One region of the Oceanobacillus sp. E9 genome, then DNA from elsewhere that is predicted to be linked to it. Evidence: riboswitches for the same ligand, from Rfam matches in the RefSeq annotation. Region 1 holds a riboswitch; each other region holds the start of a gene.
The links. Region 1 has a riboswitch for preQ1 ahead of AQ616_RS14725 (QueT transporter family protein). Riboswitches for the same ligand answer to the same signal wherever they lie in the genome.
Positions count from the first base shown of each region.

Region 2: it holds a riboswitch for preQ1, as region 1 does, so the genes downstream of both, queF (preQ(1) synthase) here and AQ616_RS14725 (QueT transporter family protein) in region 1, are expected to answer to the same signal.
Region 3: it holds a riboswitch for preQ1, as region 1 does, so the genes downstream of both, AQ616_RS07600 (6-pyruvoyl trahydropterin synthase family protein) here and AQ616_RS14725 (QueT transporter family protein) in region 1, are expected to answer to the same signal.

Region 1 covers NZ_LSNA01000008.1:211,753-215,288, reverse strand. The annotation lists gene AQ616_RS14730 (DUF3891 family protein) at 1-530, opposite strand, end outside; gene AQ616_RS14725 (QueT transporter family protein) at 602-1,084, opposite strand; PreQ1 riboswitch class I at 1,093-1,137, opposite strand; gene AQ616_RS14720 (hypothetical protein) at 1,464-1,658, opposite strand; gene AQ616_RS14715 (VOC family protein) at 2,043-2,480, shown strand; gene AQ616_RS14710 (VOC family protein) at 2,703-3,536, shown strand, end outside.
Region 2 covers NZ_LSNA01000005.1:102,034-105,569, forward strand. The annotation lists gene AQ616_RS04205 (SDR family NAD(P)-dependent oxidoreductase) at 1-744, shown strand, start outside; PreQ1 riboswitch class I at 819-865, shown strand; gene queF (preQ(1) synthase) at 932-1,429, shown strand; gene AQ616_RS04215 (queuosine precursor transporter) at 1,479-2,114, shown strand; gene chvE (multiple monosaccharide ABC transporter substrate-binding protein) at 2,419-3,495, shown strand.
Region 3 covers NZ_LSNA01000006.1:127,596-131,131, reverse strand. The annotation lists gene queE (7-carboxy-7-deazaguanine synthase QueE) at 1-722, opposite strand, end outside; gene AQ616_RS07600 (6-pyruvoyl trahydropterin synthase family protein) at 719-1,156, opposite strand; PreQ1 riboswitch class I at 1,350-1,397, opposite strand; gene hxlR (transcriptional activator HxlR) at 1,625-1,999, shown strand; gene hxlA (3-hexulose-6-phosphate synthase) at 2,170-2,802, shown strand; gene hxlB (6-phospho-3-hexuloisomerase) at 2,812-3,369, shown strand.

The DNA.
Region 1 (3,536 bases):
AATGGATGTTGTTTTTCTCCGGTAGCACCAGGCTCGTTCATACAAGCAAATAATGAAAGATTATCTGAAATTTGGAGCAGTCCGTAATGAAATTCAAACAAACGTTTGTTGAAATTCGGAAGTGTCCCTATGATACGTTCTTGTCTTGTTTCTTCATGTTCAACAAAAGCTTGTGCTTCAAGAGAAGTATTATTAGCTAAAAATCTTTTGTAATGTTCACTACACAGTAATGCAGCGTATAAATCCACTTTTTCTACTTCATTAATTCCATACTTATATAATACGGTTTTAGGTACATTAGGGAAATCGGCAAATGTATAAGGTTGATTGGTGACATCATTCCAAAATGGTTGGCGATCAAATTCTTTCCACCCCAAATCATGTTGGTAAGCAGCATAAAGAACAGAATTTCTCCATTCTTTACCTTGAAAGTGATCCAAATTCCAATTATCGAGTATATCTCCTGATATTTGAGCATGATCATCTTGTGTTATTAATATCAATTCATCTTCTCTTTCTCTAACAATCATTTTGTCCCATCCTCTCTTAAATGGTAGACTTTCAAAAAAGAACCTTAGACTTGTCTAAGGTTCTTTTTACTTTATATGAGCTTATCAAAACGTAGTCGCTTGTGCAAAGCATAGAATAATGGAATACCGATTAATAGTACACCAAATTCTCCAATTGCAGTTGTTAACCAAGTAAACCAAAAAGGAAGTTCTAGTGCAAGGTTCAATGCAAACGCAATGATAAACATATTAAACGTAAATACAATCGTATTTAGAAATAAGAGCGTTAATTTGTCCTTAATATATTTAGATAAGATAATAATAATTCCTAGTGAAATAACAGAGTGAGCAACCCCGAATACGAGGTCATACCAACCAAGTGGTGAATTAAGATTAACGATAAACACTCCAATTACAATTCCAAAGAAATAACGCTTATCAAATACGACTAAATGATTAAACATTTCTGAAATGCGAAATTGTATATTTGTAAAACCGAATGGTGCAATAGCTATAGAGACAACGACATATAAAGCCGCTATTAAGCCATTAATTACTAACGTTTTTACGTTCATATTTAATTGTCCTCCTAGTTTTTTTGCGTGGGATGGTTACGAACCACGTTAAACCTAAATTATGATAACAGTGTTTATCTAGATTTGTAAATAGTATTGTGTAAAATTTGTGTAAAAAGCATTCATAGATTCTCAAAAAACTAATTGCATTGTTTATTACTTTTTGTCCCTTACTAAATTTATAATAGTTGGACAAATATCTATATGAGGAGGGTTGATAAGTTATAGTAATATTTTTGCTAACATAATGTTTTCCCTACTAATTATGTTTTTTTTCGTACATGTATAATCTACATTTTTCTCGTAATTAACGATGAAAACTCTACTAAATCTCCATTAAAAAGAAGCGTGTTTAGGAACACGCTTTTTTAACTTCTTCTTATTTTTCTTTTATACTATAAATAACGTAGGCAATGATTCCGCTGGCAAAACCTAGTATAATTCCTATAGTTATTGACAAGAGTAAGTTTAATTGAAAGACAATGCCTAAAATGATACCGATAATACAACCTAATACCATACATAAAGGCATCACAATAGTCATGAGGTTATTAGCATTTTTTGAATTATCCATATCAAAACTCCTTAAAGCAAACTTCAAATAGTAACTTTTTCAGTTATTCATAAAATTCTAATATAAATTTACATCTTAGACAACCATTAATACAATAGTTGTAATGAACTATATTTGACAAAATTTCATTTAATTACTTATAATCGGTCAAAATGCATATAATCATTATAATTTAGTAAATAATATTTCTAACGGATTGTTAAGTATAGTAAAATTAATTTGATATTTAATAAAGTAGAAGTAGGAAAACTAGCTTCTACGATTTTTTCACGATTCTGTACTTTTGGTTGAGATAGGTTAGGCAATAGTAACTTGTAACTTTTTTTAAAGAAAGTGTGCTTTCTTACCCCTCTCTACGATAAAAAAATAAAAGGAGTGATAAAAATGACTGGAGTAGAAATTGATTTAGTAGTATCAGATAGCTTAAAAGCATTGGAGTATTACGAGAAGATATTTGATATTGAGCGAGTCGAGGTTTCAAAATTCTCGAAGGGTGAGAACGAGGTTATTTTCAGTCTCTATGGAGTACGTTTTCATATGCTGGATGAAAATCCAAAATTTGAATTAATAGCTCCAAGCCAAGATGATCCTAAAACGATATGGTTTAATGTATTAGTTCCTGACATTAATGACACATACACTAAGGCGATGGAACTGGGATGTGTTGAAGTACAAGCCGTGACAGACCTTCCTGACTACGGCGTTTCGAATGCTATGTTTATTGACCCTTTTGGATATTTATGGATGTTACATCAAGTATACAAAGAAGTATCACATGAAGAACGTTTAAAACTTTGGGAAGAAAAAAGAGATAGTATGTAAAAGAGTTTGTTTAAGGTTTTACTTTAACTTTTAAACATGAATGATATTGAATAGAAAACAGACTTTTTAAATGAAGGTCTGTTTTTATTTTACTGCAAATTATTTATCCCACAGGTAACAATAGATGGTAAGCTGGACAATATTGACCAGGTTCAATTATAAAGATATAATTAATTACATAAAGTAAGTTACTATTTAAACATAATAAAAGAGGGAATAAATATGGAAAATAAATTTTTTGAAACACCAACAATGTATATTCAAGACGTTACACTTCAAGTAAGTGATTTAGAAAGATCGATTTTATTTTATGAAGAGGTACTTGGGTTACATGTATTAAGAAAAGAGAATAATCAAGTAAAACTCAGCGCCAATGGTCAAGATGTAATTCTAACCTTGGAGCAACCAACGAACGTAATCTCAAAACAACGAAGAACCACAGGCTTATATCATGTGGCTATATTACTTCCAACCAAGGAAGACCTAGGAGCTTTTTTACGTCATTTTATGCAATTGGATATTTCAAATCAGGTGAAAATTGGAGCTTCTGATCATATTGTAAGCGAAGCGATATATATTTCAGATCCAGATGGAAATGGCTTAGAGATTGCAAGGGACCGTCCTTCTTCTGAATGGTCATGGAATGTAGATAATCAAGTCACCATGAGCACAGAACCCCTTGATGCGCATGGTTTATTAGAAGCTGCTATTCAACATAAATGGAATAGTGCTCCAGAGAATACCATTGTTGGGCATCTTCATTTACATGTGGACGATTTATCAAAAGCTAAGGAATTTTACACAGAGGGTCTAGGGTTTCAAATTGTCACAAAATACCCAGGTGCATTGTTTTTATCCGATGGGGGCTATCACCATCACTTAGCGGTTAATATCTGGAATGGAGAAGGTGCACCTAGCCCGCAAAAAAATGAAGTCGGGATTAAATATTATACGTTGCGTTATCCTTCTGAGGATAAAAAACAAGCTGCTATTCACCGATTAACTCGTTTAGGATACAAGGCAGAGGATGATATCGTCATAGATTCAGCAGGGAAT
Region 2 (3,536 bases), on a different contig from region 1:
ATTACCGGAGGTGCCGGAGGGATAGGTTTAGAGGCGGCAAAAGCATATGCTCGTGAAGGAGCAAAATTGGCACTAGTAGATCTTAAAAATGAAGCATTAGAGAAGGCTGCTAATGAAATTGATACTCAAGAAATTCTATTGATTACAGCAAATGTTGGAAAAGAAGAAGATGTACAAAATTATGTGGGTAGAACAAAAGAAAAATATGGAATGATAGACATATTTATTAATAATGCAGGAATCAATGGTCAATTTAATAACATCACAGAACAAACAAAAGAGAATTTTAGTAATGTATTTGACGTTAATGTTATGGGTGTATTTTTTGGAATGAAGTATGTACTACAAGTAATGAAAGAACAAAAATCTGGTGTAGTTATTAACACTGCGTCTAATGGTGGATTATTAGGAGCTCCTGGTATGAGTGCATATGTTGCTTCTAAACATGCTGTAATTGGATTAAATAAAACAGCGGCACTAGAAATGGCGGAGTATGGTGTACGCGTCAATGCGGTTGCACCTTCAGGAGTTAACACAGAAATGATGCGAAGTATTGAGAAGAATGCAATGGGTGATAAGGCAGAAGAAGCTAGAGCTCAATTCGAAGCATCTGTACCGATGAATCGTTATGCGACAGCTGAGGAGATAGCGAACCTTATGTTATTCTTATCTTCAGATAAAGCTTCATTTATTAGTGGTTCCTATTATCGAATCGATGGTGGTCAAGGGGCGACATCCGTATAAGTAAGATGAAAATATTAAGATTGACATAAACACTAATAATACTTATAATCATTGTTTGTACACCAAACATAATTTTGGTAGAGGTTCTTAGCTTCAACCCTCTATAAAAAACTAAGGACAAACAATGATTATTCAAGTCATGTTCCTTAGGGGCATGGCTTTTTTTATGGAAAAGGAGGTAATAATTATGGCAGGTAGAGATGAAAATGAACTTCAGGATGTTCAGTTATTAGGAAGTCAAGGAACTACATATAATTTTAATTATACACCGGAAGTGTTAGAGGTTTTTGAGAACAAACATCCACTACGTGACTACTTTGTTAAATTTAATTGTCCAGAATTCACTACGTTATGTCCAAAAACAAATCAGCCTGATTTTGGAACGATTTATATTAGTTATATTCCAGATATTAAAATGGTAGAGAGTAAATCATTGAAATTGTATTTGTTTAGTTTTAGGAATCACGGGGATTTCCATGAGGACTGTATAAATATTATTATGAATGATTTGATTGATCTAATGAATCCAAGATACATAGAGGTTCGAGGGAAATTTACTCCACGTGGTGGTATTTCTATTGATCCATATTGTAATTATGGTAGACCAGGAACAAAATTTGAGAAAATGGCGGACCAACGACTTATCCAACATGATATGTATCCAGAAAATATAGATAATCGATAGAGGGGAAAAGTAAGATCCTCTAACCTAATATAAAGGGGAAGAGGACAGGATGTATATTTATTTTAGTGCAATCTTTGTAGGTTTGTTATTGCTATCAAATATTCTTTCAGTAAAGTTATTTGAAATGGGAAGTTTTATACTTCCAAGTGCTGCTATCGTTTATGTTATTACATACTTAATGACAGATGTTATTGGTGAGGTTTATGGTAAGGCTGCAGCAAGAAAAACGGTGCTAGCTGGGTTTCTGACACAAATAATTGCTATGGTATTTATCTACATTTCTATACAATTACCACCGGCTCCAGATTTTCATGCACAAGCCGAATTTGAACAAATCTTAGGTGGAAGCTTTCGACTTATATTTGCTAGCTTAACTTCTTATGTAATAAGTCAAAATTTAAGTGTGTCTATATTTCATTGGTTTAAACATAAGCATGGTAAGAAAAAATTATGGTTACGAAATAATTTAGCAACAATGTCAAGTCAATTCATAGACACTGTATTATTTATTACGATTGCATTTTTGGGGATAGTACCCACAAACGTACTGCTAGGTATGATCGTTTCGCAATATATTTGGAAATGTCTAGTCGCATTATTGGATACTCCATTTGCTTATATTTTGGTTAAATGGACTAGAAAATACGAGGGCAACAGTCCAGACCATGTGATAAAGCCTTCTTAATTTACTTCAAGTCATGTATTCATAGCTTGTATTTTCATATACCTTAATTGATATTCATATAAAACAGAGAAGAGTAAAAAAGAGCCAATTCTTATGAATTGGCTCTTTTTTACTAATTTTGTGAATTTACTTAAGATATTTTGAATATCCTATAATAAATGTACGTACAAGAGATAAATAATTATTTCTTATACGAACGTTATTATTACTATCGCACAAAATAGATTGAATATGCTTTTTACATGAGTGTGGTATGTCTGTGTTTACTTATTTGTTTGCGATAGAAAAAAGAAAGGGGATCAAAATGAAAAGGTTTATATTTTTGATGTGTGCTTTTTTAGTTAGTGTCTTATTGGTCGGGTGTAGCGAAGATTCGAGTGGTGCAAGTGATTCAAAAACGGTTGGAATCGCAATGCCAACTAAGTCTTCGGAGAGATGGGTGTACGATGGGGACAATATGAAAGCAGAATTTGAAGAGTTAGGTTATGAAGTTGATCTTCAATATGCCGAAGACGTAGTAGAGAATCAAGTATCTCAGATTGAAAATATGATTACAAAAGGTGTAGATATTTTAGTAATCGCTTCCATTGATGGAGAAGCTATCACTGATGTATTAACACAGGCAGAAAACATGGATATCCCTGTTATTGCTTATGATCGATTAATTATGAATAGTGATCATGTTAGTTACTATGCAACATTTGATAACTTTCAAGTAGGAGTATTACAAGCTCAATATATAGAAGAATCTCTCGGTTTAGCAGATGGGAAAGGGCAGTTTAACATTGAATTATTTGCAGGTTCACCTGATGACAATAATGCATACTTTTTTTGGGATGGTGCATTGTCGATATTGCAACCGTATATAGACAATGGTCAATTAGTAGTTCAAAGTGGTCAGACAGATTTTGAACAAGGTGCTACTCTAAGATGGGATGGATCAAAGGCGCAAGAACGAATGGATAACTTATTGAGTGCTAATTATTCCAGTGAAAAAGTTGATGTAGTACTTTCGCCATTCGATGGAATTAGTAGAGGAGTTATTTCATCGTTAAAAGCAGTAGGGTATGGGAGTGGTGATAAACCAATGCCTATAGTTACTGGACAAGATGCTGAGTTAGCTTCCGTTAAATCAATCATTGCAGGAGAGCAGACACAAACTGTTTTCAAAGATACCAGAGAATTGGCAAAGAAAGCAGTTGAAATGGCAGATTCTGTTTTAAGTGATGAGGAGCCTGAAATTAATGATACAGAAACTTATGATAATGGCAATAAAGTAGTTCCATCTTATCTTCTCGAACCGATTTCTGTGGATATAGATAATTATGAACAGGAATTAATAGAGACTGAATATTATTCTGAAGATGAAGTAAGTAATTAATCTAAAAAGATGATTTAGCGTATCTTCATGCTAAATCATCT
Region 3 (3,536 bases), on a different contig from region 1:
TAAACCCCCCGCTTGTTCCCCCACAAATAAGTGTGTAATTGTGGTAATACTCGAACATCCTTAAGTAACTTATTTTCCATCACACGATCGATCAATTTCTCATATTTCTCCAATAGATCAGATAATAAGCTTTCATTCTCATTCGCTTCTAGATTATCATTTCCTACCTGTAGAAATAATGTAACAGATGGATATCTTTCATGTATTTGTTCTGCGTAGGCCAAATCCTCTTCATCAAAAATAACGACTTTCAAACTAAAATGTCCATCTTGTTCCTTATGTAATCTCTCAATAATGTAATCAAGCGTAGTAAAATTAGTTTTCATTCCTGAACTTGGTGGCTTAGGAGATAATGTTAGATCATCTATTTTTGTAAACCAATTTTGCCATCTACTTCCCTGTGTTTCCAGAGCGACTTCTATTTGGTGTTGATGCAATAAATCGACCAAACTATCTATTTGCTTCAATAATCCAGGGTTTCCACCTGAAATCGTTACGTGGCCAAATTTGTTGCCTCCTACTTCTTTTAAAGAATCAAAAATTTCTGCTGGTTCCAACATTTGAATCGAGTCTTTTTCCGATCCATCCCATGTAAATTTAGAATCACACCAAGAACAGGAATAATCACAGCCTGCAGTACGCACAAACATCGTTTTTCTGCCAATGACCATACCTTCCCCTTGAATAGTAGGACCGAATATTTCTAAAACAGGAATCTTCATGTTGATTTCTCCCCTCTCGGACGATAGATACAGTAACTAGTAGGAGTTTCTCGTAAATAAACCTGTATACATTTCGGTTTATTTTGCAAACCATCTAAATAATCCTGAATGATTTCATAAATTTTACGAGAGACTACTTCTGTGGTTGGAAAGTCAATTGCTTGTTCATCTGAAAAAGCAGAATCATGATTGATTACTCCATGATCAAAGCGTTTATGAATCAAATCCTTAATCTGTTTAAAATTTACTAAAAATCCAGTTTCATCGAGTTCATCTCCAACAACTGTTATATTTGTAAAATACGTGTGTCCATGCATTTGTTGACACTTACCTGCTTGATCTTGTGGAATATAATGAGCTGCTGAAAAATGAAAATCCTTATTAAGTTCATAAGCATACGAATGGGGGATAACAGGATATATTTGTTGCATCATTTCAATCTCCCCCTTATTTGTTGAACAATAGAAACTTTCGGCTTTTTAAACATATTATTTCCCCTCTCTTTTCCTCAAATATGAATCCATCCCATATAAAAAAGAAGAAGAAAATAATGTTTGCTGATGAGTGACCGTTTTACTTTCACAGTCCATACAATCAAAAAAAACAACACAAAGAAGCGTGTTGTTTATCTCCTTAGTTTTTTATAGAGGGATTTAAATCGCGAACCTCTCCTACAATACTGCAGTGTTCTATTTAATTCACAACGTTAGATTAACATATTTCCGCTTGAAAATATAGGTAAGTTTACTTTGATTTTAATAGTTTTACCAATGTTCTATACTTTGAATATTTTATTTTATGAACATTTAAATAATTCCTCTTATTTGATGCACACAAATATAAACGATATAATTTTTTACAATCGTTCAGATAGCTATCGTTATTTTGAAAGGAGAAAAAGCATGGGACATGTTTGCAATAGAGATTTCAACTGTGAAAAAGAATTAACATTAGCAGTAATTGGCGGTAAGTGGAAAATGCTAATTCTTTGGTATTTAGGAAAAGAAGGTACGAAGCGATTTAACGAGTTGAAATCACTCATGCCTAATATTACCCAGCGTATGCTCGTAAATCAGCTTCGAGAATTAGAATCTGACTTTATTGTTCATCGTGAAGTTTATCCCGTCGTACCTCCGAAAGTAGAATATTCGCTGACGGAACGAGGAGAAACATTAATGCCGATATTAGAAGCAATGTATGATTGGGGTAAAGATTACAAAGATTTTTTAGAAGACCATCTAGATCGTTCTAAAGAAAATTCAACGAATAACACATAATCAACCATGTACAAATGTATATGGTTTTTTATTTGCAACAAATAATCCTGATTTTTACAGTATACTTTTTGTCACTATATGAGTTAAAAGTGCGTACTTCCGTTCATGATAGTTAGAACTTATAATGGACATCATACTTTAAAGTTAACCAAAGAAAGGAAGAGTTCAATATGAAATTACAACTAGCATTAGATCTTGTCAACATTCCAGAAGCAATCGAATTAGTAAAGGAAGTTGAATCATATATTGACATCGTAGAAATTGGCACACCCGTCGTTATTAATGAAGGACTTAAAGCAGTTAAAGAAATGAAGGCTGCTTTCCCGAACTTAACGGTATTAGCTGATCTCAAAATTATGGATGCAGCTGGATATGAAGTAAGTCAAGCTTCTCAAGCAGGAGCTGATATTATTACAATTCTTGGTACAGCCGAAGATCAATCGATCAAAGGAGCCGTGGAAGAAGCAAAAAAACATAACAAAAAGATCCTTGTCGATATGATTGCCGTAAAAGATATTGAAACACGTGCAAAAGAATTAGATGAACTAGGTGTAGATTACATCTGTGTACACACTGGCTATGATTTACAAGCTGTAGGTAAGAACTCTTTTGAAGATCTTGCAACCATTAAAAGTGTTGTTAAACAAGCCCAAACAGCTATCGCAGGCGGAATCAAGCAAGAAACACTTACAGAAGTAATTAAGCACCAACCCGACCTCATCATTGTAGGTGGCGGAATCACAAGCAAAGAAGATAAACAAGCCGTTGCTCGTGAAATGAAAGAATTAATCCAATTAGGATAGTGATAAATAATGAAAACAACACAGTATGCTTCTGAAATCGTACAGGAATTAAGCCAGTCAATCCGGTTAATTTCTGATAATGAATCAGAGAAATTAATAGATAGTATCACAGAATCCAATAAAATTTTTGTCGCTGGTGCCGGAAGATCTGGGTTTATGGGAAAATCTTTTGTGATGAGAATGATGCATATGGGAATTGATGCATATGTAGTGGGAGAAACCGTAACTGCTAATTTAGAAGAAAACGACTTGTTAATTATCGGATCAGGTTCAGGAGAAACAAAAACCTTAGTTTCCATCGCTGAAAAAGCCAAAAACTTTAAGGGCACGGTTGCGGTAGTAACTACTGCACCGGAATCCACAATTGGAAAGTTAGCAGATATTGTAGTTCATTTACCCGGAGCTACGAAAAATCACACAGAAAATAATTATCAAACTATCCAACCAATGGGCTCTCTTTTTGAGCAAACAATGATGTTATTTTACGATGCTCTAATTCTGAAGTTTATGAACAAAAAAGGATTAGATTCTCAGACCATGTACGGCAAGCACGCAAATCTCGAATAATTCACAGAGAGTTATATAATTAATCACAAAAATAGATCATATTTTGGGATTAATTACGTAAATCTGCTTGCTAGTTAGCCCTGGTTTGCTATTAAATGCAAACCAGGGCATTTTGTTTTCCAACTTATTTTAGATTTAACTTTGTTCTGTTTATTTTGATTTCTAAA